DNA from 2 places in the Kitasatospora sp. NBC_00458 genome. Region 1 is predicted to be linked to the other one. Evidence: riboswitches for the same ligand, from Rfam matches in the RefSeq annotation. Region 1 holds a riboswitch; the other holds the start of a gene.
What was found. Region 1 has a riboswitch for glycine ahead of gcvT (glycine cleavage system aminomethyltransferase GcvT). Riboswitches for the same ligand answer to the same signal wherever they lie in the genome.
Positions count from the first base shown of each region.

Region 1 (14,949 bases):
TGGTGGTACGGGGCGGGGCTCACCCTCGGGTCGGGGCGCGCGGCCGGGGCGGGCCTCACAGCCGGGGCGCGATCTCTTCGGCGAAGATGCGGTGCCGGTCGGCGGCCGCGAGGTGGCAGGCCGCGTGGTGTCCGGCAGCGGCCTCGATGAGTGCCGGGACCTCGTCGGCCGAGCGCCCGCCGGTCAGGTCGGCGTACGGGCAGCGCGGGTGGAACGCACAGCCGGAGGGCACGTTGATCAGGCTGGGCGGGGTGCCCTTGACCGGGACGAGCCGGTCCTGGAGCTCCCGGTCGAGGCGCGGCATGGAGCCCAGCAGTCCCCAGGTGTAGGGGTGTTCGGGCGCGTCGAAGAGGGTCTCGGCGGGGCCGCGCTCGACGCACTTGCCGCCGTACATGACGAGGATGTCGTCGGCGAGCTCGGCGACCACCCCGAGGTCGTGGGTGATGATGATGACCGCGGAGCCGAACTCCTCCTGGAGGTCGCGGATGAGGTCCAGGATCTGCGCCTGGACGGTGACGTCCAGGGCGGTGGTGGGCTCGTCGGCGATCAGCAGCGAGGGGTCGTTGACCAGTGCCATGGCGATCATGGCGCGCTGGCGCATGCCGCCGGAGAACTGGTGCGGGTAGTCGTCGACCCGCCGGTCGGGCTGCGGGATGCCGACCCGGTCGAGCATCTCGATCGCGCGGGCCCGGGCCTCCTTCTTGCCGGCCTGCGGGTGGTGCACCCGGTAGGCCTCGACGATCTGCTGGCCGACCGTGTAGTACGGGTGCATCGCAGTGAGCGGGTCCTGGAAGATCATCGCCATCTCGCGGCCGCGCAGCTGCCGGACCCGGTCCGGGCCGGCCGCGATCAGCTCCTCGCCGTCGAGCCGGATCTCGCCGCTGATCCGGGCCCGCTTGGAGCGGTGCAGGCCCATGATGCCGAGCGAGGTGACGGACTTGCCGGAGCCGGACTCGCCGACGATGCCGAGGGTCCGCCCCTTGTTCAGGTCGAAGCTGACCCCGTCGACCGAGCGGACCAGGCCGTCGTCGGTGTCGAAGTGGATCCGCAGGTCCCGGACGGAGAGGAAGGCCTCGCCGCTCGGAGCGTCCCCGGTCGGGGCGGCCACGGGTGCCGTGGTCTTCTGGAGCTCGGTCACGACAGCCTCACCCGGGGGTCGACAAGGGCGTACAGGAGGTCAACCACGAGGTTGCACAGGACGATGAAGAACGCGGCGAGCAGGGTGACGCCGAGGATCTTCGGCAGGTCGTTGTCCTTGATCGCGGAGACCGCGAAGAAGCCGACGCCCTGGAGCGAGAAGACCTGCTCGGTGATGAGCGCGCCGCCGAGCAGCAGCCCGAGGTCCATGCCGAAGATGGTGACGACCGGGGTGAGGGCGGCGCGCAGGCCGTGCCGCACGACGACCTTCCGCTCGACCAGGCCCTTGGCCCGGGCGGTGCGGATGTAGTCCTCGCTCATCGTCTCCAGCATGCCCGCGCGGGTGAGCCGGGCGTAGAGCGCGGAGTACAGGAAGGCCAGCGAGATCCACGGCAGGATCAGGTTGCGGGCCCACATCAGCGGGTCGTCGGTGAAGTTGGTGTACTGCAGGTTGTCCAGGATCGGCCACTCGTAGCTGAACAGCGTGAGCAGCAGGGCGCCGGTGAAGAAGACCGGCAGCGAGACGCCGGCCAGGGCGATGCCCATGGAGAGCCGGTCGAAGATCGACTTCGGCTTGAGCGCGGAGATCACGCCGGTGGTGACGCCGGAGACCAGCCAGACGACGGCGGCGCCGATGGCCAGGGAGATGGTGACCGGGATGCGCTTGGTGAGCTCCGGCCAGACCTCCAGGTGGTTCTTGAACGAGTAGCCGAAGCAGGGCACGTGGCAGGTGGCCGGGTCGGGGCCGAACTGGTACTCGGCACCGGAGACCAGCGCCTTCAGGAAGTTCCAGTACTGGGTGTACAGCGGCTGGTCGAAGCCGAGGTTCTTCTTGACCGCCGCGATCGCCTCGGGGGAGGGGTTCTTCCCGATGTACTGGGCGGCCAGCTGGTCGGTGGTCTCGCCGGCCAGTCGCGGGAGCAGGAAGAAGATCGCGAAGGTGACCGCGCTGACCACCAGCAGCAGCACCGCGGCGGCCAGCGTCCTGCGGATGATGTAGGCAAACACAGTTGGGCGGCTCCGGCGGCCCGCCGCCGTCCGGGATCCTCCGGACGACGGCGGGCGCCGCTGCCTTCACCTGCCTTCAGGGATGCGGAGCCAGGCTCTTACTTGGTGGTGCCGATGTTCAGGTAGTCGTACTCACCCGAGAAGGCCGGCGTGGAGACGAGGTTGGTGGCGCTGTCCGGGCGGTACAGGAAGACCTTGAAGTAGGTCAGCGGCACGTAGACGGCCGCGTCCATGACCTTCTTGTCGATCTGGGCGTAGATCTTCTCGCGGGCCGCCTTGTCGGTGTTGACCGCGGCGTCGTCGATCAGCTTGTTGACCTCGGGGTCGTTCAGCTCGGCGAGGTTGCTGTTGCCGGAGGCCTTGATCGAGCGGCCGTCGACGATCTGCTGCAGGAAGCCGTAGCCGGTCGGCCAGTCGGCGCCCCACTGCATCATCATCAGGCCGACGTTCTTCTCCTTGTTGAACGCCGGGACACCGACGTGGTCGGAGAGGTACTTGCCCTGCGGGTACTGCTGGATCTCGGCGTTGATGCCGACCTTCTTCAGCGCGGCCTGGATCGAGGTGGCGGCGGCGATCTCCGGGCCGCGCTCGGTGCGGGCGGTGAGGACGGTGCTGAAGCCCTCGGGCTTGCCGCAGGCCTTCAGGGCCTCCTTGGCCTTGGCCTCGTCGCCCTTGTTGTCCTTGGTCTGGTAGGTGTTGAAGTCCTCGTGGCCCGGGATGTCCGGCGGCAGCACGGTGTTGGCGACGGCGCCGCGGATCGGGCCGCCGATCGCGGTCTGCACCGAGACCTTGTCGATGGCGTACTGGACGGCCTTGCGGCACTCGACGTTGTCGAACGGCGCGACCTTGGAGTTGATCGCGGTGTAGACCAGGCGGCCGCCGTAGGCGTTGTCCGTGTTGGCCTTGAGCTTCGGGTCCTGGAGGATCTTCGCCTGGGTCTGCTGGTCGACGCCGGCGCCGACCAGGTCGACCTGGGCGTTCCCGGCCAGCAGGTCCTTGTCGATCGTGGACTGCTCGATGTTCATCTTGAGCACGATCTTGTCCGGCAGCTGCTTGCGGATCGGGTCGGTGCTCTTGTCCCAGTTGGTGTTCGGGACCAGGACCGCCTGCTTGCCGTCCTCGTAGCTCTCGAACTTGTAGGTGCCCGAGGAGATGACGTGCTTCACGTAGTTGGAGCCGGTGTCCTTGTCCTTCGGGACCGGCACCGTCTGCGGGGCGGAGACCAGGTAGTCGAAGTCCGCGAAGGCGTGCTTCAGGTGGAAGACGATGGTCTGGTCGTCCGGGGTCTCGATGGACTTGAGGTCGCCCTCCTTGTCCTTGTACGGACCCTGGTACGGCGTCTCGTTGTCGACCAGCATCTCCTTGAAGTACGTCGGCCCGTTGGAGTTGACCTCCGGCGCGTAGTTCGAGCGCAGGACCGCGTACTTGACGTCCTTGGACGTGATCGGCGTGCCGTCCTCGTACTTCAGGCCCGCGCGCAGCTTGTACGTCCAGGACAGGCCGTCCGCGCTCGGCGTGCCGAGCGACTCCGCCAGGTCCGGGACGAGCTTCTGGCCGTCCGGCTGGAAGGTGGTGAGCGGACGCCCGTACAGGCGGGAGAAGTTGTAGATGTACGCGTAGTACGTGTTGCCCGGGTCCAGGGAGTCCGGCGTACCGCGCATCTCGTACGTGACGGTGCCGCCCTTCTTGTCCGAGGCGTTGACGATGCCCTTGGTGCCCGCGTCGGCACCGGTGGCACCGCCGGCCGCGGAGCTGCCGGTGGCGGTGGACTTGGCGTCGTCGCTCTTGGAGCTCGACGAACAGCCGGTGACGACCAGGACCGCGGCGGCGGCTGCGGCGGTCAGTGCGACGGTACGGGACCTACGCATGGGTGGGATCAACCCCTTGAGGAAGTGGTGGCCGAACGGAGGGTCCTGACGCTGGGTCAGTTGCTCTTGGGATCGAGGGCGTCACGGAGCCCGTCGCCGAGCAGGTTGAAGGCGAGCACCGTCAGGAAGATCGCCATACCGGGGACCACCATGTACTGGGGGTCCACCTGGTAGTACTGGATGGCGTCGTTGAGCATCCCGCCCCAGGAGGCCTGGGGTGCCTGGATGCCGACGCCGAGGAAGCTGAGGCCGGCCTCGAAGAGGATGTTGGTCGGGATCAGCAGGGTCGAGTAGACCAGGATCGGACCGACCAGGTTCGGCAGCAGTTCCTTGAACAGGATGAACGGCCCCCGCGCGCCGAGGCTGCGGGCCGCGTAGACGAACTCGCGCTCACGCAGCGAGAGGGTCTGGCCGCGCACGATCCGGCCCATGTAGGGCCAGTTGAAGAAGCCGATCACGAAGATCAGCACCGCGATGTGCAGCGGGAGGCCGTGCAGGCCGAACGCGCCGCCCTGGAGCGAGGCGGAGATCGCGATGGCGAAGAGCAGCAGCGGGAAGGCGAGGAAGACGTCCATCACCCGGCTGATCAGGGTGTCCACCCAGCCGCCGTAGTAGCCGGCCATCACACCGAGCACGACGCCGATGGTGTTGGACAGGAGGGTCGCGCCGAAGGCGACCAGCAGGGAGACCCAGGAGCCCTCGATGACGCGGGAGAGCAGGTCACGGCCCTGCAGGGGGTCGACACCGAGGGGGTGGTCCCAGCTCATCCCGCCCCAGTCGCCCAGCGGCAGGCCGCCGAGGTTGGCGTCCAGCAGGTCCTGGTTGAGTGCGTCGGGGTCGAGGCCGAACACCGATTCGATCGGCTTGGCCAGCACGGCGAGCAGGATCAGCAGGATCACCACGACGCCGCCGGCGACGGCGGCCTTGTCCCGCTTGAAGCGGGTCCAGGCGATCCGGCCGAGCGAGCGGCCCTCGATCTTCTTGGCCGGGCTCGCGGCGGCGTCTGCCTCCGGAGCGTTCCCGGCGGTCTTGATGGGTGCGGTCATGGTCAGTTCGGTCCCCTCGCCGACGGTGGCCGGCCCACGGGTGCCGGACGCCGGGATCGGCGGTACGGCTGGTGCGGACGTGCGGAGGTGCGGACATGCGGAGGTGCGGACATGCGGAGGTACGGGTTGCGGTGTTCCCAGCGGTACGGCGGCGTGCTCAGTACTGCTGCCACGCGGCATGGGCATCACGTGGATCATGCGGTCCGTCAGCGCGTTCGCCTTTGTGAGGCGCCAACCACGCGCGGCGGCTGTTGCAGAACTCTCTGCCATCCGAACTGGCTTACGCCAGTCCTCACAACCGACAGATGCCCAACTGTGATCTGCACCCATGCACCTCCCGAATCTCCGGCATATCCCTCTTCACACAGCTGTAGCAGCCATGTCAAGATGACTTCCACCCACTTCGGGAAGTTCGTCCGGAAAACGTCGAGACCGGTCTGACTTTTCGTCAAACCGGTCTCGGTAAAGGGTAGTTAATGTGTTGTTTGGTCGATCAGCGTCCGGGGTAACCGGGCCACGGCCCCTGGGGCGGCGGCTGCTGCCCCGGCCAGCCCTGCGCGGGCGGGTGCGTGCCGTACCCGTACCCGGGCCCCTGCTGCGAGGCGTACGGCGGCGGAGGCACCGGCGGGTACGGCGCCTGCGGACGCGCCTGCCCGGCCGCCTCCCGGTCGTAGAACGGGCGCGCGTTGGCCCGCATCCAGAGCGCCACCGGGTCGAACTCGTCCGCCATCGCCACCGTCGAGACGGCCAGGCCCTCCGGCGCCACCGCGATCGCCCGCTGCATCAGCGCGCGCACCGCCTCCACCGTGGGCGGCGAGCTCTCGTAGAGGTCCAGGCCGATCGCCAGGTACGGCTCGCCGACCGTCGGACGCACCCACGCCCGCCGCAGCGCCCGCACCGCCCGCACCTCGACCGCCTGCCGCTCCAGCAGCGCGAAGAACTGCTGCGCCGGCACCTGCGGCTCGCTCAGCTTCAACGGACCGGCCGGCAGCCGGTCCAGCCCCGCCGCGACCCGCCGCAGGTCCGCCCACGGCACCCCGACGCCGCCGCCCGGCGCGTGCGGGTTCAGCCAGAGCCCCCAGCGGGTCCGGTACAGCGAGGCCGCGATCTCCCGGCCGGAGATCACCTCGTGCGCCCGCGCCCAGCCGGACGCCGCCAGCTGCTCGGGCGAGGTGACGGCCGGCGCGTAGCCGTGGCCGCTGATCTCCATGTTCCCGTACTGGGCGTCCGCGCTGCCCGGCGTCCCGTGCCAGAGCAGCATCCAGACCTGCCCCTCGGCCAGCGCGTGCAGCAGTGTCTCGTACGCCTCGTAGCGCTCCGGCGCCACCTCGCGCAGGGCACGCTCCAGCGCGCCCGGATCCGGGCGCCCGGTGGGTGCCTGGCCCCAGGGCCCCGGTGCACCGCCAGCTACCGCTCCCGCACTCATGCGCCCACCTCGCTGCGCCTCTTCGTTCCTCGTCTGCCTCCGGCGGCCCGGCGGCCGTCAGCACGCACCCTATGGGGCGCCACCGACCACCGCCACGCCGACGTGCCAGGGTCCGTCCCGCTCGCCCGCCGGACGGCGGCCCGGGGCCGGATCAACCCCTCGTGTAGAAGGGGGCGACCCGGTTCAGCAACCAGTCGACCACCGGGTCGTCCGCGAGGTCGAGCAGTACGAGGTGGACGCCGCCGGGCAGCGGCGCGGTTCCCAGTGCGCGCCCCAGCGCCTCGTTCACCGCCCCCGGATCGGCCGGGGCCAGCGGATCGAGCTGCACGCCCACGAACATCACGGTGGGTTCGCCCTCCACACTGGCCAGTGCCCGCCGTGCGGTCAACACCCCGGGCAGGGCGGACAGTTCGTTCCGGCAGACGGCCAGGAACAGCTCCGGGTCCTCGCCCGGCACCGGCTCGCGCAGGGCCACCCGGCCGCCGGACGGCCCGTCCTGGACCTCCCAGCGGTCCTCGCGCGGCCCGCGGCGCAGCTCGGCCACGCCCTCCGGCGGCACCGGGATCCCGACCGCGGCCCCGGGGTTGACCGCGATCCCGATCCCCAGCGGCAGCCCGCGGGCGAACTCCCAGACCGGCGCGACCGCGAAGGCCATCCCCTGCGCCTGCTGGAGGAAGACCTCCTGCGAGGAGAACACCGGCACGTACGGCTCGCCGGCCAGCTCGGTCGTCGGCAGGTCCAGCGACTCGCCCTGCGGGTCGCCGCCGGCCGGCAGCGGGATCCACACCTGGCTGCGCGCCAGCACCTCGATCACCCGGGGGGTCGCCCCCGGGTCGCCGAGCGCGGCGGTGAGCACCTGCTCCAGTTCGTTGGCCGGCCACCCGCCCCCGCCCGACGGCACCTGTTCCCGGCCGTCCCACCCCTGCTGCTGCTCCACCGGGTTCCCCATGCGCCGCTGTACCGCCCTCTGCTCGCCGACGCCCGCAGCCTAGCGGGCACCGCCCCGGCCCTGCTCCGAGGCGCCCCGCCGCCCCGGTCCGCACCCTCCCCCCCTCCCCTCATCCGGACGGACGTGCCATGATGTCCGCGACTCCGGTGTCTTCGCCGCCGGGGCCCCTAACTCCATACCGGCCGCTCGAACCCGCGCGGGAGAGTCCGGAGTGCCCCGTTCAGGCGGCACAGCCGGCGCCGAAGGAGCAAGTCCTCCCCGGAATCTCTCAGGCACCCCTACCGCACGGGTTAGGCACATCTGGAAAGCGGCGCACGGCCCTGCCGTCCGCCCACCCACGGTGCAAGCCGCCATGCTGTCCCTTGCAGGACAGTGCGCGGTGAAGCTCTCAGGTTCGACGACAGATGGGGAGGCCCAGCCGCCGCATGCCCGCGCGCAGGGTCGGTCCCGAGCAGGGCCGGTTCCGGCGCGTGCACCCCTGAGTGCCCCGACCGAGGAGTTCCTGGCCATGTCGTCCCTCCGCCTGACCGCGCTCGACACGCTGCACCGCGCCCTCGGCGCGACCATGACCGACTTCGCCGGCTGGGACATGCCGCTGCGTTACGGCAGCGAGCGCGAGGAGCACCTCGCCGTCCGCACGAAGGCCGGTCTCTTCGACCTCTCGCACATGGGCGAGATCACCGTCACCGGCCCGCAGGCCGGCGAGATGCTGGACCACGCGCTGGTCGGCTTCGTCTCCGCGCTCGGCGTGCTGCGCGCCCGCTACACCATGATCTGTGCCGAGGACGGCGGCATCCTGGACGACCTGATCGTCTACCGCCTGCGCGAGGACGCCTTCCTGGTCGTCGCCAACGCCTCCAACGCCCAGCTGGTCCTGGACGAGCTGATCGCCCGCGCCAAGGGCTTCGACGCCGTCGTCACCGACGACCGCGACACCTACGCGCTGATCGCCGTGCAGGGCCCCGAGGCCACCGCGATCCTGGCCGACACCACCGACGCCGACCTGCCCGGCCTGAAGTACTACGCGATCCTCCCGGCCCAGGTGGCCGGCCGCGACGTGCTGCTCGCCCGCACCGGCTACACCGGCGAGGACGGCTTCGAGATCTTCTGCAACCCGGGCGACGCCGAGCAGATCTGGCAGGCGCTGACCGCGGCCGGCTCCGGCCGCGGCCTGGTCCCGTGCGGCCTGTCCTGCCGCGACACGCTGCGCCTGGAGGCGGGCATGCCGCTGTACGGCCACGAGCTGTCCACCGAGCTGACCCCGTTCGACGCCGGCCTGGGCCGGGTCGTCCGCTTCGACAAGACCACCAACGAGGGTGCGTTCGTCGGCCGCAAGGCGCTGGAGAGGGCCGCCGCCGAGGCCGAGGCCAACCCGCCGCGGGTGCTGGTCGGCCTCGTCTCCGAGGGCAAGCGCGTCCCGCGCGCCGAGTACAGCGTGGTCTCCGCCGACGGCGGGCCGATCGGCCGGATCACCTCCGGCGCCCCCTCCCCCACCCTGGGCAAGCCGATCGCGATCGCCTACGTGGACGCGGCGCACGCGACCCCCGGCACCACCGTCGCGGTGGACGTGCGCGGCAAGCACGAGCCGGTCCAGGTCGTGGCGCTGCCGTTCTACAAGCGCGCCCGCTGACCCTCCCCCTCCCGAGGCGTGCCCGCCCACCGGGCCGCTTCGCCGTACCCGCTTCCCATCCTGGAGAATGACGTCATGAGCAACCCCCAGCACCTGCAGTACACCAAGGAGCACGAGTGGCTGACCGTCGCCGAGGACGGTGTCTCCACGGTCGGCATCACCAAGCACGCCGCCGACGCCCTCGGTGACATCGTCTACGTGCAGCTGCCCGAGGTCGGCGACGCCGTGACCGCCGGTGAGACCTGCGGCGAGCTGGAGTCCACCAAGTCGGTGAGCGACCTCTACTCGCCCGTGACCGGCGAGATCACCGAGGTCAACCAGGCCGTCCTGGACGACAACGCGCTGGTCAACGGCGAGCCCTTCGACGGCGGCTGGCTGTTCAAGGTCCGCGTCGAGTCCACCGACGAGCTGCTGAGCGCGGACGAGTACACCGCGCTCACCAACCCCTCGGCCTGAGCCGTCCGGGGCGGCCGCAGCGCGGCGGCCGCCCCTCGCCCACCGGCTCCGCCCTCCCGTCGCCCGCTGCCGCCCCCGCGGGGGCGCACCGTGCGCGACTCCTCCTTCTCTCCTCCCGGGAAGACCCCACCATGACGGTTCTGAACCAGTCCCTGCACGCCCTCGACCCGGAGATCGCCGCCGCGGTCGACGCCGAGCTGCACCGCCAGCAGACCACCCTGGAGATGATCGCCTCCGAGAACTTCGCCCCGGTGGCGGTCATGGAGGCCCAGGGCTCGGTCCTGACCAACAAGTACGCCGAGGGCTACCCCGGCCGCCGCTACTACGGCGGCTGCGAGCACGTCGACGTGGTCGAGCAGATCGCGATCGACCGGATCAAGGAGCTGTTCGGCGCCGAGCACGCCAACGTCCAGCCGCACTCCGGCGCGCAGGCCAACGCCGCCGCGATGTTCGCGCTGATCCAGCCGGGCGACACCATCCTGGGCCTGTCGCTGGCCCACGGCGGTCACCTGACCCACGGCATGAAGATCAACTTCTCCGGCAAGCTCTACAACGTGGCCGCGTACCACGTCGACGACAAGACCGGCCAGGTCGACATGGACGAGGTCGAGCGCCTCGCCAAGGAGCACCAGCCGAAGCTGATCATCGCCGGCTGGTCCGCCTACCCGCGCCAGCTCGACTTCGCCGCGTTCCGCCGGATCGCCGACGAGGTCGGCGCGCTGCTGATGGTCGACATGGCGCACTTCGCCGGCCTGGTCGCCGCCGGCCTGCACCCCAACCCGGTGCCGTACGCCGACGTGGTCACCACCACCACCCACAAGACCCTGGGCGGCCCGCGCGGCGGCGTCATCCTCTCCAAGGCCGAGTGGGCCAAGAAGATCAACTCCGCGGTCTTCCCCGGCCAGCAGGGCGGCCCGCTGGAGCACGTCATCGCCGGCAAGGCCGTCGCCTTCAAGGTCGCCGCCTCGGAGGAGTTCAAGGAGCGCCAGCAGCGCACCCTCGACGGCGCCCGGATCCTCGCCGAGCGCCTGCTCCAGGCCGACGTCGCCGAGGCCGGTGCCTCCGTGCTCTCCGGCGGCACCGACGTCCACCTCGTCCTGGTCGACCTGCGCAACAGCCAGCTCGACGGCCAGCAGGCCGAGGACCGCCTGCACGAGGTCGGCATCACGGTCAACCGCAACGCCATCCCGAACGACCCGCGCCCGCCGATGGTCACCTCCGGCCTGCGGATCGGCACCCCGGCACTCGCCACCCGCGGCTTCCAGGCCGAGGACTTCCGCGAGGTCGCCGACATCATCGCCGAGGCCCTGAAGCCGGCCTTCGACGAGACCGTCGCCGCCTCCCTCAAGGCCCGGGTCACCGCCCTGGCCGACAAGTACCCGCTCTACCCGAACCTGTAGTTCGGGCAGAGGTGACCGGCCTCACCCCGCCGGGCCACCTGGGATTCCGGGGCACCGCGCACACTGGAGAGTGCGCGCGGTGCCCCGTCCCGTGTCAGCACCCGCCCGCTCCTCCCACGAGACAGACAAGGACGTCCCTCCGTGGCCATCAGCGTCTTCGACCTCTTCTCCATCGGCATCGGCCCGTCCAGCTCCCACACCGTCGGTCCGATGCGCGCCGCCCGGATGTTCGCCCGCCGTCTGAAGTCGGAGGGCCTGCTGACCGAGGTGACGGCCGTCCGCGCCGAGCTGTACGGGTCCCTGGGTGCCACCGGCCACGGCCACGGCACCCCGAAGGCCGTCCTGCTCGGCCTGGAGAACAACTCGCCCCGCACGGTCGACGTCGACCAGGCGGACCTCGACGTCGAGCGGATCACCGCCGAGAAGCGGCTCAACCTGCTCGGCACCCACCCCATCGACTTCGACCCCGACAGCCAGCTGGTGCTGCACCGCCGCCGCTCGCTGCCGTACCACGCCAACGGCATGACCGTCTGGGCCTTCCGCGCCGACGGCTCCACCGTGCTGGAGAAGACCTACTACTCGGTCGGCGGCGGCTTCGTCGTCGACGAGGACGCGATCGGCGCGGAGCGGGTCAAGCCCGACGACACCGCGCTGAAGTACCCCTTCCGCACCGGCGACGAACTGCTCCGGCTCAGCCGGGAGACCGGCCTGTCCATCTCCGGCCTGATGCTGGAGAACGAGAAGGCCTGGCGGAGCGAGGAGGAGATCCGGGCCGGGCTGCTGGACATCTGGCGCGTCATGCAGGAGTGCGTCCGGGCCGGCATGTCCCGCGAGGGGATACTCCCCGGCGGCCTCAAGGTCCGCCGGCGCGCGGCGTCCGGCGCCCGCGCGCTGCGCGCCGAGGGCATCGGCCCGGCCAACGCGATGGAGTGGGTGACGCTCTACGCGATGGCGGTCAACGAGGAGAACGCCTCCGGCCGCCGCGTCGTCACCGCCCCCACCAACGGTGCGGCCGGCATCATCCCCGCCGTGCTGCACTACTACCTGAACTTCATCCCGGGCGCCGACGACGACGGCATCGTCCGCTTCCTGCTCGCCGCCGGAGCCATCGGCATGCTCTTCAAGGAGAACGCCTCCATCTCCGGCGCCGAGGTCGGCTGCCAGGGCGAGGTCGGCTCCGCCTGCTCGATGGCCGCGGGCGGCCTCGCCGAGGTCCTCGGCGGCTCCCCCGAGCAGGTCGAGAACGCCGCCGAGATCGGCATCGAGCACAACCTCGGGCTCACCTGCGACCCGGTCGGCGGCCTGGTCCAGATCCCCTGCATCGAGCGCAACGGCATGGCGTCGGTCAAGGCCGTCACCGCCGCCCGGATGGCGCTGCGCGGCGACGGGCGCCACCACGTCTCCCTCGACAAGGCGATCAAGACCATGAAGGAGACCGGCGCCGACATGAAGATCAAGTACAAGGAGACCTCGCGCGGCGGCCTCGCCGTCAACGTCATCGAGTGCTGACGGCCGGCACCGGCCGGTGAAGTCCCGAGGCCCGGTGTCCCGGACGAACCCTCGTCCGGGACACCGGGCCTCGCCGTGCGCGCGGGCGGCATCGGCCGGGCGGTCAGCCGGTGCCCGCGGACTCCGGGGCCGGGTCGGTGGACGGGAGCTCGGCCGACGCCGGGTCCGGGGCCGGGTCCCGGTCAGGGTCCGGGGAGCGGCGGGCCAGGGCGGCGACGGCGACCGCGGCGGCGGCCACCGCGGCGGCACCGAGGAGGGTGCCGTGCAGGCCCGTGGTGACGGCGGCGCGGACGGCGTCCGCGGTCCTCCCGGGGAGGTGCTCCACGGCGGCCGGGGTCAGCCCGCCGTCCGTCAGTCCCCCGGCCGCGTCCGGGCCGAGCGCTCCGGTGAGGGAGGACGACAGCCCGGCCGTGTAGACCGCGCCGAGGGCGGCCATGCCCAGCGAGCCGCCGATCGTCCGGAACAGCATCACCGACCCCATCGCGGCCCCCATGTCGCGCGGCGGCACGGCCGCCATGGTGGCCAGCAGGGTGCTCTGCAGGACCAGCCCGATCCCGGCCCCGGCGACGACGGTCAGCGCCGAGGCGAGCGGCCGCGCGGTGTCCGCGCCGAGGGTGAGCAGCAGCAGCGTGCCGAGCAGTGCCACGGCACTGCCGAGCAGCGGGTAGCGGCGCCCGCCGCCCCGGGCCGTCAGCCGGGCGGTGGCGAGCTGGCTGCCGAGCATGCCGAGCATCAGCGGCAGCAGGAGCAGCCCGCCCGCGGTGGGCGAGGCGCCCTGGACGAACTGCAGGTACTGGGGCAGGTAGCCGATCAGGGCGAGCATCAGCGCGCCGAGCAGGAAGCCGAGCACCAGCGCCTCGGTGACCGCGCGGTGGCGGAACAGCGCGGGCGGGATCAGCGGTTCGACGGCCCGCCGCTCGACCCGGACGAACAGGGCGGTCGCCAGCGCCGCCGCCCCTGCCGCGCCGAGCACCTGCGGCGAGGCCCAGCCGTACGCCGTGCCGCCCCAGCTGCCGATCAGGGTGAGGGCCAGGACCCCCGTGGTGAGCAGTCCGGCGCCGGCCCAGTCGATCCGCACCTCGGTCCGCCGGACGGCCGGCAGCCGGACACCGACCGCGACCGCCGTCAGGGCGAACAGCCCCACCGGCAGGTTGACGTAGAAGGCCCAGCGCCAGCTGAGGTGGTCGGTGAGGACCCCGCCCAGCAGCGGCCCGCCGACGATCGCGACGGGCATCAGTACACCGATCACCGACTGCACCCGGCCCCGGTCCCCGGCCGGCACCAGCACCCCGACGACGGCGAGCGCGCCGACCATCAGCCCGGCGGCGCCCACCCCCTGAAGGGCCCGGAAGGCGATCAGCTGCTCCATCGACCGGGAGAGCCCGGCGAGCACCGATCCCGCCAGGAACAGCACCACCGACCACTGGTACGCGCCCTTCCGCCCGTACAGGTCGCCGAGCTTGCCCCAGAGCGGGGTGGCGGCGGCCGAGGTGAGCAGGTAGGCGGTCACCGCCCAGGAGAGGTGGTCCAACCCGCCGAGTTCGCCCACGATGGTGGGCAGCGCCGTCGAGACGATCTGACCGTCGAGAGCTCCGAGGAAGATCCCGAGCATCAGCCCGATCACCCCGAGCCAGGGGAACCGCTTCATCGTTCCGCTTCCTTCCCCCTCCCCCGCGCTCAGCCGGTAAACGGGCGGACGCGCTTGGCGTCGCGCAGCGCCTGGGCCCACCAGGTCAGCTGGTCCAGCAGGGTCTTGGCGGCGGCGTCGGCGGCCGGGTCGACCGCCTTGCCGTCGGAGTCGAACCGCTCCCAGGCGCCGTGGAAGCTGACCGTGTTGCGGATGGTCACGGCGTTCAGCTCGGCCAGGACGATCCGCAGCGCCTCGACCGCGCGCAGGCCGCCGGAGATCCCGCCGTACGAGACGAAGGCGACCGGCTTGGCGTGGAACTCGTGGTTGTGCCAGTCGAGGGCGTTCTTCAGCGGCGCCGGGTAGCTGTGGTTGTACTCGGGCGTGACGATCACGAAGGCGTCGGCGGCCGCCAGGCGGGGCGAGACGGCGGCGAGCAGTTCCTCCGTGCCGGGTGCGGCCGGGTCGCCGAAGGACGGCAGCTCGGTGGGCAGCGGGGTCTCGACCAGGTCGACCACGTCGACCTCCAGGTCCCCCCGGGCGTCGAGGTGCTCGCGCAGCCAGCGGGTGACGACCGGCGCGAAGCGGCCGCCCCGGGTGGAGCCGACGATGACGGCGACGCGCAGCGGCTCGGTGGCGGTGGACGCGGCGGTGGCGGGCGCGGTGGCGGTGGTGGCGGCGGACGTGTTCGCGGACATGGAGATCCCCCTCGATGTGTACAACGTATCTCTTGCGGATACAACGTACACACAGCCGCGTACGCCGTCCACTCCTGATACGTTGTACACATCGAGTGCCGGTCCCCAGGCGTCGGCCACCACCGGAAGGAGCCGCCCATGACCCCGCACGAGGGCACCGCCGCGGAGCAGCCCCCCGCCTCCCTCTGGGAGCGC
Region 1 is NZ_CP107904.1:5,797,459-5,812,407, reverse strand. Features, by position in the region: gene OG550_RS24255 (ABC transporter ATP-binding protein) at 56-1,138, opposite strand; gene OG550_RS24250 (ABC transporter permease) at 1,135-2,145, opposite strand; gene OG550_RS24245 (ABC transporter substrate-binding protein) at 2,244-4,013, opposite strand; gene OG550_RS24240 (ABC transporter permease) at 4,070-5,059, opposite strand; gene OG550_RS24235 (enhanced serine sensitivity protein SseB C-terminal domain-containing protein) at 5,553-6,485, opposite strand; gene OG550_RS24230 (enhanced serine sensitivity protein SseB) at 6,637-7,434, opposite strand; glycine riboswitch at 7,622-7,728, shown strand; gene gcvT (glycine cleavage system aminomethyltransferase GcvT) at 7,943-9,064, shown strand; gene gcvH (glycine cleavage system protein GcvH) at 9,140-9,520, shown strand; gene glyA (serine hydroxymethyltransferase) at 9,652-10,920, shown strand; gene OG550_RS24210 (L-serine ammonia-lyase) at 11,062-12,429, shown strand; gene OG550_RS24205 (MDR family MFS transporter) at 12,533-14,077, opposite strand; gene OG550_RS24200 (NADPH-dependent FMN reductase) at 14,107-14,754, opposite strand; gene OG550_RS24195 (TetR/AcrR family transcriptional regulator) at 14,893-14,949, shown strand, end outside.

Region 2 (14,949 bases), 1.9 Mb from region 1:
AGCATCCTCGGCCGGCTCGGGGTCGAGGCGCTGAGCGTCTCCAGCGGGCTGGACGAGTCGCGGCCCACCGAGGACGCCGAGGAACGACGGGCCGGGCTGGCCAGGCTGGGCGAGCTGGTGGCCTCCTCCCGGGCCGCGTTCGGGGTGCGCTTCGACCCGGTGGGCGAGCGGGTGGCCTTCGTCGACGAACTGGGCCGGGTGATCGACGACGACCGGGCGCTGCTGGTCCTGCTGGACCTGGTGGCGGCCGAGCGGCGGAGCGGCCAGGTGGCGCTGCCGGTGACCACGACGCGGATCGCCGAGCAGGTCGCCGCTTACCACGGCACCCAGGTCATCTGGACCACGACCACACCGGACGACCTGGCCAAGGCGGCCGCCGCCGAGGGCACGGTGTTCGGTGGTGACGGGCGCGGCGGGTTCGTCGTTCCCGAGTTCAGCGGGGTGCTGGACGGGGCCGCGGCGTTCGTCCGACTGGTCGGACTGGTGGCCCGGACCCAGCTCACGCTGAGCCAGATCGACGCGCGGATCCCGCAGGCGCACATCCGCCGGCGGGACATCGCGACGCCGTGGGCGGCGAAGGGCATGGTCATGCGCTCGGTGGTGGAGGCGGCCGGGAGCCGGCAGCTGGACACCACCGACGGGGTCCGGGTGGTCGAGGCGGACGGGCGGTGGACGCTGGTGCTGCCCGACCCGGCCGAGGCGGTCACCCACCTGTGGGCCGAAGGCCCGGACGACGAGGCGACCGAGGCGCTGCTGGACGAGTGGGCGGCGGTGGTCGACGGCGCCGGACGGTGACGACCGGAGCCCGGTGACGGGCGGACGGCGGGGCGGGCGGCCGGGTGCCGCACCGTCCCGCTGTCCGTTTCGGGCGGTTGGTGGCGGTCGGTCCCGTTTGGCGTGTGTGCAGGTCAGGGGCTGTGCACAGGCCCCCCGTTCGCCGTGGGACGATGGTCCGCATGTCAGCGACGCCGACGCCGAGTGCCAGCAGTGGACGGTACAACCGTCCGGATGCCTCGATGTCCCTGCTGACCAGCGTCATGGACCACAGCCTGGACGAGGGGTACGCCGAGGCGGCCGCGGCGCGGGGCGGGGGCGGTCCGTACCGGATACCCGGCACGACCAGGGGCCTGCTCACGCTGGGGGCCGGGCTCGCCCTGGTCGGCGCGGTCCTCACGGTCGGGGCGGTGAACGCGCACAAGGCCGAGCCGACGCTCGCCAAGGAGCGCGACGCCCTGATCCACCGGATCAACGACTCCAACGGCTCGGCGGACCAGCTCCAGAAGCAGGTCCAGGACCTGCGGCGGAAGGTCGACAGCACCCAGCGGCAGGCGCTCGCCCCGGGTGAGGGCGACGCCGCCGTGCTGGCCGGTGCGGTCGGCCTGGGGGAGGTGACCGGCCCGGGAGTGAAGCTGGTGCTGGAGGACGCGGCCGGTACCGGCGCCGGCGGGAACGTGGACCCGCGGGCCGGGCAGGGGTTCTCCAACAGCGGACGGTTGCGGGACCGCGACCTGCAGCTGGTGGTGAACGGGCTCTGGGCCTCCGGGGCGGAGGCCGTCGCGATCAACGGGCAGCGGCTCACCGCGCTCTCCGCGATCCGCGCCGCCGGTGAGGCCGTGCTGGTGGACAACCGGCCGCTGGTGCCCCCGTACACCGTGCAGGCGCTGGGGGACGGGCCGAAGCTGGTGGGCGCCTTCGAGAGCGCCATGGCAGGCCAGTACCTGCGACTGCTGCAGGAGAAGTACGGCATCAAGTCGACCATCTCCGCGCAGAAGAACCTGACACTGCCCGCGGCCGTCGGCGTCACGCTGCGGACCGCCCAGCCGGCACCACCCGAACCCTCGCCGACCGTGTCCCCGTCCGCCTCCGGGGAGGCGTCCCCGCCCGCCGGTCCGGTCACGCCGTCGGCCACCGGCAGCGCGAGCCCCTCGGCCAGTGCCTCGCCGTCCGCGAAGCCGAGCGGACAGACCGGGGGGAAGCGCTCGCCGAGCCCCTCCGCCAGGACCACGACCGGCCACCCGACCACCGCGACCACCACCGGGTCGTCCTCCGCAGCGACAGGAGCAGCTAGACCGTGATTGCCGTACTGGGTCTCGTGATCGGGGTCGTCGTCGGGCTCGTCGTCCAGCCCGAGGTGCCGGACGCCGTCGTGCCGTACCTGCCGATCGCGGTGGTGGCGGCGCTGGACGCGGTGTTCGGCGGTGTCCGCGCGATGCTGGACGGGATCTTCAACGACAAGGTGTTCATCGTCTCCTTCCTCTCGAACGTTGTGGTGGCGGCGCTGATCGTCTTCCTCGGCGACCAGCTGGGCGTGGGCTCGCAGCTGTCCACCGGCGTGGTCGTCGTCCTCGGTATCCGGATCTTCTCCAACGCCGCTGCGATCAGGCGCCATGTCTTCCGCGCCTGAGCCGGGCCGCGGACGGGCGGCGGAGGAGAAGGTGGACGGATCTGCGGGAGATGTTGTGCGCGAGGACGGTGGCGGGGAGCGCGGGCCGGTGCCGGTGGAGGCCTCGGCCGGTGACCGGGAGGAGAAGCGCGGGGAAAGCTCTGCGGACCGTGCGGTGACCCAGGACGGGACCCGGGTCGGGACCCGGACCGGGACCCCGGTCGACGGGCGTCCCGAGGAAGGGGCTGCTGACGGGGAGCCGGCGGAGGACGGGGGGACGACCGTCTCCCCGGCCCCCGGAGCGCCGGAGGACGGCGCCCTGGAGGAGCCGCCGGGGGAGTCCCCGGAGGAGCCTGCGGTCGAGGCCGCAGTGCCCGTTCCGGGGCGCGCCCCCGAGGTGATTCCTGCGCCCGCGCGTGCGCCTCTGGCGGAGGCCGCGGCGGTGCCGGAGCCGGTGCGCCGGCCGGAGCCGCCGACCGAGGCCGACGTGAAGACCGAGGCTGACGTGAAGGCTGACGTGAAGGCGGAGGCGGAGGCGAAGGCCGAGGCCGGGGCGGAGCCCGGGCCAGGGCCGCAGCCGGAAGCGGAGTCCTCCGCGTCGTCGGTGCCCCTGACCGTGTCGGTGCCCGTGTCGGTGCCTGTGGTGGAGACCGGAGCGGCGAAGGCGTCCGAGCCGCTCGCCGCCGCCGGACCGGGGTCCGCCCCGGAAGCCGCGCCCGCGTCGGGCGCCGACGACCGGGCCGAGGGGCGCAGGAGGATGAAGGCCGCACTCTGGCCGCCGCGGCTGTCGCGCGGCCAGCTGGTGGTGGCGGTGCTGCTGTTCTCGCTCGGACTGGCGCTGGCGATCCAGGTCCGCTCCACCAACGACCACCACAGCCAGCTGCGGGGTGCGCGGCAGGAGGACCTCGTTCGCATCCTCGACGAACTGGACAGCCGTCAGCAGCGTCTCCAACAGGAGAAGGCGGAGCTTGAGCAGTCCCTGGCCAAGTTGGAGAACAGCTCCAACCAGGCCAAGGAGGCCCAGGAACAGACCAGGAAGAAGGTGACGGAGCTCGGCGTACTGGCCGGGACCGTCCGAGCCACTGGTCCGGGCATCGTACTGACGGTCGATGATCCCCAAGGGCAGGTGAAGGCAGATATGCTGCTGGACACCCTGCAGGAACTCCGAGCGGCGGGGGCGGAGGCGATTCAGATCAACGATGTGCGCGTGGTGGTCGACACCTACTTCACGGACGTGTCCGGCGGCGGTGTGCAGATCGACGGCAAGAAGGTCTCGGCGCCCTACCGGTTCACCGTCGTGGGGAACCCGCAGGACCTCACACCCGCGCTGAACATCCCGGGAGGTGTGGTCCGCACGCTGGAGAGCCATCAGGCGCGCGCGACCATCTCCCAACAGCAGAAGGTGCTCGTCGACGCACTCGTCGAACCGAAGACGCCGCAGTACGCCAAGCCGGCTCCGAAGTGAGCATCACACCCGGAGTTCCACACCAGCCGGTCCGACCAGCCGTCGGGCCCGCAAGCTGTCCGAGGTCCTCACCCTGCCCCGCGGGCGGGTCTGTCACACGCAAGGGGATTCGCCCGTGAGTTTCTTCTCCAAGTTGTTCGGTCGTAACAAGGGCCGCGACGCGGCCGCCGTCGAGGCGCCCACCGCGCGCCACCGCCGGGACGACGAGCCCGCCGTGCCGGGCATGCGCCCCGCCCCCGAGGGGTCGGAGTACGCCGAGCGCCCGCTGTTCCGGGACGGCGCCCAGTACGCCGGGAATCAGGGGGGCTACGGCGCGTCGGTTGACCCCTCCGGCGCCCCGCGCATAGGTTTCCCGTCAGGACCCTCAACCTCTGGTGGAGGGTTTGCCCCGGACCCGTACGCCGGGCACAACCCGTCGGGTGTGCCGCGCCAGGAGGCTGTGAACATGGCTGGCCCCACTCCGTGCTCCAGGTGCGGCAACCAGAACCCGGCCGCGGCCCGCTTCTGTTCCAACTGCGGCTCGGCGCTGCGCGGCGGCCTGCTGCCCGAGGGGTCGGCGGAGACCACGTCGACGATCTCGATCTCCGGCCTGGAGTCGTACGACCCCAACACCACGACCGGGACCGGTACGCCGGCCCTCTCGGCCGAGGTGCTGGCCGCGATCGACGCGCTGCCCCCGGGCTCGGCGCTGCTGATCGTCCAGCGCGGCCCGAACTCCGGCAGCCGGTTCCTGCTGGACTCGGACAAGACGACGGCCGGCCGCCACCCGCAGGGTGACATCTTCCTGGACGACGTCACCGTCTCCCGCAAGCACGTGGAGTTCCGGCGGACGCCCGGCGGTGGCTTCACCGTCGCGGACGTGGGCAGCCTCAACGGCACCTACGTCAACCGGGAGCGGATCGACGAGGTCGCGCTGAACAACGGCGACGAGGTGCAGATCGGGAAGTACCGGCTGGTCTTCTTCGCCAGCCACAACCGGGGGTACTGAAACCAACGTCGGCAGGAGCCCGAGTGAGCACGAATACCCCTTCATCTCCTCTCGGGGCGGCCACCCCCGCGCCGTTCGGCCCCGTGCCGGACAACGGCTCGCGCGGGGTGGTCGCGGCCCCCAGGCAGCCGGTCCGTCCGGACCGGACCGCCGGGGGCGGCCGGCGCCGCGGCGGTGTCGAACTGCTCAGCATCGGCGCGGTGCTGACCTTCCTGCGCGACGACTTCCCCGAGGTCACCATCTCCAAGATCAGGTTCCTGGAGGCGGAGGGCCTGGTCGAGCCCCAGCGCACGCCCTCGGGGTACCGCAAGTTCAGCCCGGCCGACGTCGAACGGCTGGCCTACGTGCTGCGGATGCAGCGCGACCACTACCTCCCGCTGCGGGTGATCCGCGAGCACCTCGACGCGATCGAGCGCGGCGAGGCCCCGCCCGCCCTGCCCGCCGCCGACGCCCGGCCGGGGCCGATGGAGGAGGCGGACCGCGAGCTGACCGCCTCGGCCGAGGCCTCCGCCGGGGTCCGGCTGGGCCGGGCGGAGCTGCTGGCCGCCGCCGAGGCCGGTGAGCGGGAGCTGGCCGAGTGGGAGGCGTACGGGCTGGTCCTGCCCGGGCCGGACGGCGGGTACGACGGCGAGGCGCTCCAGGTGGCCAGGCTGGTCGCCGAGCTGGGCCGCTACGGGCTGGAGCCGCGCCACCTGCGGGCCATGAAGGCCGCCGCGGACCGCGAGATCGCCCTGGTCGAACAGGTGGTGGCACCCCTGCGGCGGCACCGGAACCCGCAGACCCGGGCGCACGCCGAGGCCACCGCGCGGGAGCTGGCGACCCTCTCCGTGCGGCTGCACGCGGCGATGGTCCAGGCCGGTCTGCGGACTCGCTCCTGACCTGCGCCACCGCGCTGACCAGCACCGTCGGCGCTGCGCTTTCATATCCGGGTCGGGAGCCATAGGGTTGCGTGTGTGAATGAGCTCGACGTCGTGGGTGTCCGGGTGGAGATGCCTTCCAACCAGCCGATCGTGCTGCTCCGGGAGGTCGGCGGCGATCGGTACCTGCCGATCTGGATCGGCCCCGGCGAGGCGACTGCGATCGCCTTCGCCCAGCAGGGCATGACGCCGGTGCGCCCGCTGACGCACGACCTGTTCAAGGACGTCCTGGAGGCGCTCGGCCAGCAGCTCACCGAGGTGCGGATCACCGACCTGCGGGAGGGCGTCTTCTACGCCGAGCTCGTCTTCGCCGGCGGGGTCGAGGTGAGCGCCCGCCCGTCCGACGCGATAGCGCTGGCGCTGCGGACCGGGACGCCGATCTACGGGAGCGAGGAGGTGCTCGCCGAGGCGGGCATCGCGATCCCGGACGAGCAGGAGGACGAGGTCGAGAAGTTCCGCGAGTTCCTCGACCAGGTGTCGCCCGAGGACTTCGGCGGGAGCGGCCCGCAGTAGGGCGTGCCGCGCGGGTCGAGGTGTCCCCGCGCCTGAGCCGCCCCCGGTGGGTGTGACCCGGGGTGAGGCGCCCCGTCGGCCTGCGGGCCCGCGGGCCGTAAGTGCGCCGCCGTTTTGCCAAACCGCGTCCACCTACCCACACTAGGGGCACGAAAAACCACTCTCTTGAGTGATGTGGTCTGCCCGCCACGGCGTGGCGATCGTTGACGGGCCATAGGGGACTGCCTACCGTCAGGAGGGGCTGCCCGGGTGTCCGACGCCCGTGGTCTGGGTTGCCCGCAGCACGAGTGGACGGAGGTAGGCATGACCGGCACCGGCGATGAAGCGGCCGTGGGAGGCCTGTGCACCGTGCACATGCCGCGCACCGCCCGCAACGTGACCGAGCTGCCCCGCACGGAACTGCCCCGGGTGGGCCGGTTCCCGGCGGTCCAGCCCGGCCAACCGGCCATCGAGCGGCTCGCGCCCACGTCCGAGCTGATCGGCTACCGCGGTCCCACGGCCTGCACCGCGGCGGGGATCACCTACCGCCAGTTGGACTACTGGGCCCGGACGGGCCTGTTGGAGCCCAGCGTCCGTGCGGTCTACCCGGCGAGCAGCCATCGGCTCTACAGCTTCCGCGACATCCTGCTGCTGAAGATCGTCAAGCGGCTGCTGGACGCCGGCGTCTCGCTGCAGAACATCCGTGTCGCGGTCGCCCACCTGCAGTCCGCCGAGGTCTGCGACCTGCCCGGGCTGACGCTGATGTGCGACGGCGCGACGGTCTACGAGTGCGTCACGCCGCAGCAGGTGGTCGACCTGCTGAAGGGCGGCCAGGGGGTCTTCGGGATCGCCGTCGGCGCGGTCTGGCAGGAGCTGGAGCTGACCCTCGGGCGGCTGCACGCGGAGCGGACCGACACCGGGGAGACGGTGGTCGGGCACGACCCGGCGGACGAACTGGCGCAGCGCCGCAACAGGGCGGTCTGAACGAGGATCTGACGAGGCCGCGGGCCCGGACGGGGAACCGTCCGGGCCCGCGGCCTCGTCGTGCCCGGTGGTGAACCGAGAGAGGGAGGGCACGTGCGGTTCGGCTCCGGCATCCCCGGTCTGTTGGCGCGCAGGGCGGTGCGGCTCGGCGTCCGGTTGCGGCGGCGGCGGGCACAGCGACGGCTGTTCCAGCTCGCGACGGTGTGCTGCTCGCTGGCACTCGCGCCGAGCGCCTGGCTCTGGACCTCGGCGGGCGAACGGGTGGGCACCGTGGCGACCGCGCCCGAGGCACCGGTGGCGGTGGTGTTCGGCGCCGGGCTCTTCGACGGCAGGCCCTCGCCCTACCTGGCGCACCGGCTGGACGCGGCGGTCGAGCTGTTCGAACGGCGGAAGGTCCAGGCGATCCTGGTGACCGGGGACAACGGCCGGGACAGCTACGACGAGACCGACGCGATGCGGCGGTACCTGATCGAGCACGGGGTGCCGGACGTCCGGGTGGTCGGCGACCACGCGGGCTTCGACACCTGGGACTCCTGCACCCGGGCGCACCGGATCTTCGGGGTGGACCGGGCGGTGCTGGTGAGCCAGGACTTCCACGTGCGGCGGGCGCTGGCGCTCTGCCGGGCGGCCGGCATCGAGTCGTACGCGGTGGGTGTGCCGGAGGTGCGGGACGCCACCTGGCTGTACGGCGGGCTGCGGGAGATCCCGGGGGCGGGGAAGGCGGCGCTGAACGCCTGGCTGCGGCCGGACCCGCTCTTCCTGGGGCCGCGCGAGCCGGGGATACCGCGGGCGCTGGCGGACGCGGGGGCGGGACCGGGGGCGGCGGGCGGGTAGGACGCCGCCGGGGGCGCGGGCAGGGCTCGGCGGTCGGGCCGGCGGCCCGGTTCGCACGGGCTGTCGGACCCTTGCGGCATGATCGGCCCGTGCGGTCACTGCCGAGCATCATCCACCTCGACATGGACGCCTTCTTCGCGGCGGTGGAGCAGGCGTCCAAGCCGAGCCTGCGTGGGAAGCCGGTGGTGGTCGGCGGGCTCGGCGGGCGTGGGGTGGTGTCCACGGCGTCCTACGAGGCGCGGAAGTTCGGGGTGCACTCGGCGATGCCGATGGCGCAGGCCCGCCGGCTGTGCCCGAACGCGGCCTTCCTGGCGGGGCGCTTCGAGGCGTACCGGTCGGTGAGCGAGCTCGTGATGGGGCTGCTGCGGGAGCTGTCGCCGCTGGTGCAGCCGCTGAGCCTGGACGAGGCCTTCGTCGACCTGGAGGCCGGTCCGTACGGCGCGCTGCTGGCGGAGGCCGAGCACCGGACGGGCGAGCGGCTGGTGCTGGCGCTGGCCGAGGACCTGCGCGCGGACATCCACCGGCGGACCGGGCTGACCGCCTCGGTTGGGGCGGCCGGGTCCAAGCTGATGGCCAAGATCGCCTCGGAGCGGGCCAAGCCCGACGGGCTGGTGATGATCGAGCCGGGGCAGGAGCGCGCGGTGCTCGGGCCGATGCCCGTCCGGGCGCTGCCGGGGATCGGCCCGGCCACCGAGCAGGTGCTGCGCCGGGCCGGGCTGGACTCGGTGGCCGACCTCGCCGCGGCGGGGGAGGGTGAGCTGGTGCAGCTGCTGGGGAAGGCCCACGGCACCGGTGTGTTCCAGATGTCGATAGGGCTGGACGACCGGCCGGTGGTGGCCGACCAGGACGCCAAGTCGGTCTCGGTGGAGGACACCTTCGAGGTGGACCTGGCCGACCGGGACCGGATCCTGCGGGAGGTGGAGGCCCTGGCGGCGCGGTGCGTCCGGCGGCTGCGGGGCGCCGGGCGGTCGGGGCGGACGGTCGTGCTGAAGGTGCGGCGGTTCGACTTCTCGACGCTGACCCGTTCGGAGACGCTGCGCGGGCCGACGGACGACGAGGCGGTGATCACCGAGACGGCCCGCCGGCTGGCTTCGCAGGTGGACGTCACCGGTGGGGTGCGGCTGCTGGGCGTCGGGGTGGCGCAGCTGGCCGACTACACCCAGGAGGACCTGTTCGCGCAGGCCGTCCGGGAGGAGGCGGCCGCGGCCGGGCACGGGCACGGGGACGGCCCGGACGAGGAGGCGGAGGCGGACCGCGAGGAGGCGGCGTCTGCCGCGCGGCGCTGGCTGCCCGGGCAGGACGTGCACCACGCGGAGTTCGGGCCGGGGTGGGTGCAGGGCAGCGGGGTGGGGCGGGTGACGGTGCGGTTCGAGACGCCGTGGAGCGGGCCGGGGAGGGTGCGGACCTTCGCGGTGGAGGATCCGGCGCTGGAACCGGCCCGGCCGCTGCCGCTGCGGGGGAGCGGCGGTGCGGACGGTGGTGGCGCGGAGGGCGGTGCCGACGGGGGCGGCGGTGCGGACGGGGCGCGGACGGAGGACGGCGCGGGCGGCGGCTGAGGCACCGGCCGGGGGCCGGTGCGGCGGGCCGGGCCGCGGGCGGTGGGAACGGAGCGGCCCCACCCGGCAGGGGAGCCGGGTGGGGCCGCGTGCGGTTCCGGGCCGCGGACGGTCGCGATGCCCTCGCGGACCGTCCGGGTCCGGTCCCCGCGCCCTGTCCCTGGGCGCGGGGCCGGACGCCTCGTCAGGCGTCGGTCTTCACCGGCCGGGGGCCGGAGGTCAGGTCCGCGACCTCGTTGCCGTGGGCCACGATCGTGGCGGGCTTGACGGTGCGGATCAGGAACGGGACGGCGCCGGCGATCACGCAGACCACGGCGGCGGTCCAGAACGCGTGCTGGTAGGCGTCCAGGGTGGGGAGCGCGATCGGGATCGGCAGCTTCATGGTGTCGCCGGTGAGGATGGCGGCCATGACGGCGGTGCCGATCGCGCCGCCGACGGTGCGCAGCACGGCGTTCATGCCGTTGGCGATGCCGCTCTGCTCGACCGGGACGGCGCCGTTGATGTAGGCGGGCATCGCCGAGAAGGCGAGGCCGATCCCGAGGCCGAAGATCGCCGAGGAGAGGTAGATGTCCGCCTCGTGGCTGTGCCGCACGGCCAGGTAGGCCATCGCGACGGCGCCGAGGACCCCGCCGAGGACCAGCGGCAGACGCGGGCCGCGGCGGGCGATCAGCAGGGCGCCGACCGGGGCGGCGACCATCGAGCCGAGGGCGGACGGCAGCAGCATCACGCCGGCGTGCAGCACGGTGGCGGTGAAGCCGTAGTGGGCGTACTTCTCCGGGGTCTGGGCGAAGTTGCTGATCACCATGAACGAGCCGTACATGCCGAAGCCGATCAGCAGGCCGGCCAGGTTGGTGAAGGCGACGGCCGGGCGGGACATCATCTTCATGTCGACCAGCGGGTGCTTGACCTTGACCTCGATGACGCCCCAGACCAGTGCGACCACGGCGGCGACGGCGAACAGCCCGAGGGTGCGGGTCGACGTCCAGCCCCAGGTGTTGCCCTGGCTGACCGCGACCAGCAGGGCGGAGAGCCAGCCGGCCAGGGTGATCGCGCCGAGCGGGTCGGCGCCGCCCTCCTTGTCGGTGACCGGGTCGGTGGGGACCCGGACGGCGACCAGGGCGACCGCGAGCAGGCCGAAGAACAGGCCCATCCAGAAGATCGACTTGTAGCTCCAGTGCTCCAGCAGGAGGCCGGTGGCGACCAGGCCGAGGCCGCTGCCGACACCCATCGAGGCGCTGATGGCGGCGACGCCGCCGGTCACCTTCTGCTTGGGCAGCTCGTCGCGGACGATGCTGATGGCGAGCGGGAGCACGCCACCGCCGGCGCCCTGCAGGACGCGCGCGACGACCAGCCACGTGAAGGAGTGGGTGGAGACGGCGAGCGCGGAGCCCGCGACCAGACCGGTCAGCGAGATCAGCAGCATCGGCTTGCGGCCGCGCAGGTCGCCGAAGCGGCCGAGCAGGGGCGTGAGCACGGCGGCGGAGAGCAGATTGGCCGTCATCAGCCAGGTGATGCTGGAACCGGAGACGTTCAGTTCCTTGGCGAGCGAGGGCAGGATCGGGACGACCGCGGTCTGCACCACGCTGAACGACAGCATCGCCAGGATGAGGGCCGGCAGGACCCGGGCGGTGCTCTGCTTCTCGGCCGCGGTGGTGGGCTGTGGTGCCTCACTCACGGTTGCTTCCTCCCGTACATAGTGAATGAACTGAAGTAACCATGCCGGGAGATACTTCAGAGTGTCAAATATCCATTGGTTAAGCCTTGGCAAAGTCGAAGGGTTCGGCCGGCGCGGAACGCAGAAGGACCCCGGCCGGATCGGCCGGGGTCCTTCGGGTCCGGGGTCAGACCAGGGGCCTGAGCGGGAGCGGGCGCACCGAGTCCTCGGGGGTGGGGGAGACGGGACCGACCGGGGGGACGGACGAGTCCGGCGGGGTGTGCGCGGCGGGCGGGGGAGAGGCCGGGGCGGTCGCGGTGTCGTCGTGGACCTCGACGTGCTCGCGCCGCAGTTCGTCGCGGATCACCTCCTCGGTGGTGTACCGCTCCACCACCAGGCGGACCCGCTCGATCGGCGCCAGGTACTTGCGGACCACCGGGCGCTCCTCGCGCAGGGTGACCTCCTCCACCGCCTCGGCGATGTCCTTATCGCTCAGCGCGGCCCGCTCGGCCTCGCCGACCGGCATCCGCTCGACCCGGACCCGCTCGCGGACCACCGGGACCCGGCGCTCGACCGGCTCGCTGGTCACGTACTTGCGCAGCTTCGCGGTGCCGACGACGTGCCACTCGGTCGTGATGTCCAGCCGCTCCTCGCGGCAGGTGATCTCCACCGGGCCGCCGGGGGCGGACGGGGCCGGACCGCCGGCCGGGCGCGGGGCGGCGGCCGGGGAGGGCTGGGCGGTCTGCGCGGCCGGCTGCTGGGAGCCCGCGGCCGGGGAGGGCGCCGCGGTGCTCTGCGGGCGCGGCTCCGCCGCCGGGGGCGCCGCGACGGGCGTGGGGGTGGCGAGGGTTCGCACGTTGGCCTCCGTGCCGGGGTCGGCCGGCTTGCCGGGGCCGGCTGCCGGGCTGGTGGTGGGGGTGGCCGCGGTGGACGCGGCGGTGTGGAAGGTGAGCGACTTGGCGGGTGCCGCGGCGGACGGAGCGGGAGAGGAGTCCCGGATGCCGGCCGCCGTCCCCGCCAGTGCCGCGGTGCCCGCGAGGGGTGCGCCGTTCGACGGGGCGGTGTCCGTGCCGGGTGAGCCGTTCGAGGGCGTGCCGTTCGGGGTGCCGTTCGAAGGGGTCCCGTTCGAGGGGGCGGCGGCCGGGGTGCCGTTCGAAGGGGTGCCGTTCGACGCGGTCGTCCCGAAGTCGAGGTCGGCCGGCTCGGAACCGGAGCCGTCGCCCGCCGGGGGCTGCCCGTCCAGCACGGTGTCCAGCCCGTAGTAGCGGTAGAGCTGGAGCTCCTGGGCCGGCGACAGGTGCTGGCCCACGCCGAAGTCCGGTGACTCCTTCACCAGCGACTTGTCGTACGGCACCCGCAGCTCGTCACCGGAGAACTCGCTCGTGGTGAGGGGGACGAAGGCGTCGCGGCCGAAGATGCCGGTCCGCACGGCGGCCCACTCGGGCCGGCCGGTGGCGTCGTCGAGGTACACCTCGTCGATGGTGCCGATCTTGTCTCCGTTGCGGTCGACCGCCTTGTGGCCGATGAGGTCCCGGGGGTCGATATCGGTCTGCACTCTTTCCTCCAGTGCGCTGATCCTGCGGAATCCCCGCAGGACGGCGGCCGGCCCGCCCGTCCTGCCCGCCACTTCACACCAAAAGCCATGAACCGGACGCCCGCGACCGGGGCGGGGCCGGACGGGCCGGGCGGTGCGCCGTCCGGGTCACGGGCGAACCGGCCGAGTGACCTGACGCACCCGTGATCGAAGGGCCTCCCGCTGGTACCCTGGGCCCGACCGCCGAGCCCGCGCGGGAGAGTCCCCGACAGTCGAAAGCGCTGGTCGGGGCGCCGAAGGAGCAACTCCTCCCCGGAATCTCTCAGGCATCCGTACCGTGTGGGCTAGGTCACTCTGGAAAGCAGGGCAGGACTGCGGGCGAGGGAGCCGGCGGACACCACCCTCACCGACGGTGCAAGCCGGCGGGGCGCGCCCACCGCGCCCCCGCGCGGGTGAAGCTCTCAGGTCCCGATGACAGAGGGGGAGGCCTGTCGGGTTCGTCCGCCGCAGGCCGCTCCGCTGTTCTCCGCAGCGGCGAAGCCGTCCGGCGTACGTACCCCCGCCGGTCCGTGACCAGGAGGCCTCGACCACCATGAACGCCCAGCCGAACTCGGGACGCCCCACCACCCCCGCGACCCTCACCGAGCTCGAACAGGCCAGCCCCTTCGAGAACCGCCACATCGGCCCCGACGCCGCGGCGCAGGAGAAGATGCTGGCCCAGGTCGGTTACGGCTCGCTGGACGAGCTGGCCACGGCCGCCGTCCCCGAGGCGATCCGCTCCATCACCGCCCTCGACCTGCCCGCGGGCCGCAGCGAGGCCCAGGTCCTCGCCGAGCTGCGCGAGCTGGCCGGCCGCAACCAGGTGCTCCAGCCGATGATCGGCCTGGGCTACTACGGCACCTTCACCCCGCCGGTGATCCTGCGCAACGTGCTGGAGAACCCGGCCTGGTACACCGCCTACACCCCGTACCAGCCGGAGATCTCGCAGGGCCGCCTGGAGGCGCTGCTCAACTTCCAGACCCTGGTCTCCGACCTGACCGGGCTGGCCACCTCCGGCTCCTCCCTGCTGGACGAGAGCACCGCGGCCGCCGAGGCGATGGCGCTCGCCCGCCGCGTCACCAAGGTCAAGGGCGGTGTCTTCCTGGTCGACGCCGAGACCCTGCCGCAGACCGTCGCGGTCATCAACACCCGCGCCGTGCCGACCGGTGTCGAGGTCGTCGTCGCCGACCTGTCCGCGGGCATCCCGGCCGAGATCGCCGAGCGCGGCGTCTTCGGCGTGCTGCTCCAGTACCCGGGCGCCTCCGGTGTGGTCCGCGACCTCACCCCGGTGATCGAGCAGGCCCACGGCCTCGGCGCGATCGTCGCCGTCGCCGCCGACCTGCTGGCGCTCACCCTGCTCAAGTCCCCGGGCTCGCTCGGCGCCGACATCGCCTGCGGCACCTCGCAGCGGTTCGGCGTGCCGATGGGCTTCGGCGGCCCGCACGCCGGCTACCTCGCGGTGCGCGCAGAGTACGCCCGCTCGCTGCCCGGCCGCCTGGTCGGCGTCTCCGTCGACGTCGACGGCAACCGCGCCTACCGCCTCGCGCTGCAGACCCGCGAGCAGCACATCCGCCGCGAGAAGGCCACCAGCAACATCTGCACCGCCCAGGTGCTGCTCGCCGTGATGGCCTCGATGTACGCGGTCTACCACGGCCCGGACGGCCTGGCCGACATCGCCCGCCGCACCCACCGCTACGCCGCCGCGCTGGCCGAGGGCCTGACGGCCGGCGGCGTCGAGCTGCTGCACGGCGAGTTCTTCGACACCGTCACCGCCGTCGTCCCGGGCCGCGCCGCGGAGATCGCCGCCGCCGCCCGCGCCAACGGCGTCAACGTGTACCAGGACGGCGAGGACCGGATCTCGGTCTCCACCGACGAGACCACCACCCGCGAGCACCTGGCGGCGGTCTGGGCGGCCTTCGGCGTCGAGGGCGTCGAGGTGGCGGAGGGCGCCGAGGCGCTGCCCGCCGCGCTGCTGCGCGAGGACGAGTACCTGACCCACCCGGTCTTCCACAGCCACCGCTCGGAGACCGCCATGCTGCGCTACCTGCGCCGCCTGTCGGACCGCGACTACGCGCTGGACCGCGGCATGATCCCGCTGGGCTC
Region 2 is NZ_CP107904.1:7,724,405-7,739,353, forward strand. Features, by position in the region: gene OG550_RS31545 (mannose-1-phosphate guanyltransferase) at 1-795, shown strand, start outside; partial or broken gene OG550_RS31550 (DUF881 domain-containing protein) at 948-1,823, shown strand; gene OG550_RS31555 (small basic family protein) at 2,072-2,404, shown strand; gene OG550_RS31560 (DUF881 domain-containing protein) at 2,826-3,848, shown strand; gene OG550_RS31565 (FHA domain-containing protein) at 3,964-4,836, shown strand; gene ftsR (transcriptional regulator FtsR) at 5,019-5,714, shown strand; gene OG550_RS31575 (bifunctional nuclease family protein) at 5,790-6,266, shown strand; gene OG550_RS31580 (MerR family transcriptional regulator) at 6,570-7,229, shown strand; gene OG550_RS31585 (SanA/YdcF family protein) at 7,323-8,063, shown strand; gene OG550_RS31590 (DNA polymerase IV) at 8,153-9,619, shown strand; gene OG550_RS31595 (MFS transporter) at 9,804-11,294, opposite strand; gene OG550_RS31600 (PRC and DUF2382 domain-containing protein) at 11,461-12,828, opposite strand; glycine riboswitch at 13,052-13,155, shown strand; gene gcvP (aminomethyl-transferring glycine dehydrogenase) at 13,400-14,949, shown strand, end outside.
Region 2: linked by a shared signal. The riboswitch ahead of gcvP (aminomethyl-transferring glycine dehydrogenase) and the one ahead of gcvT (glycine cleavage system aminomethyltransferase GcvT) in region 1 are both predicted to bind glycine.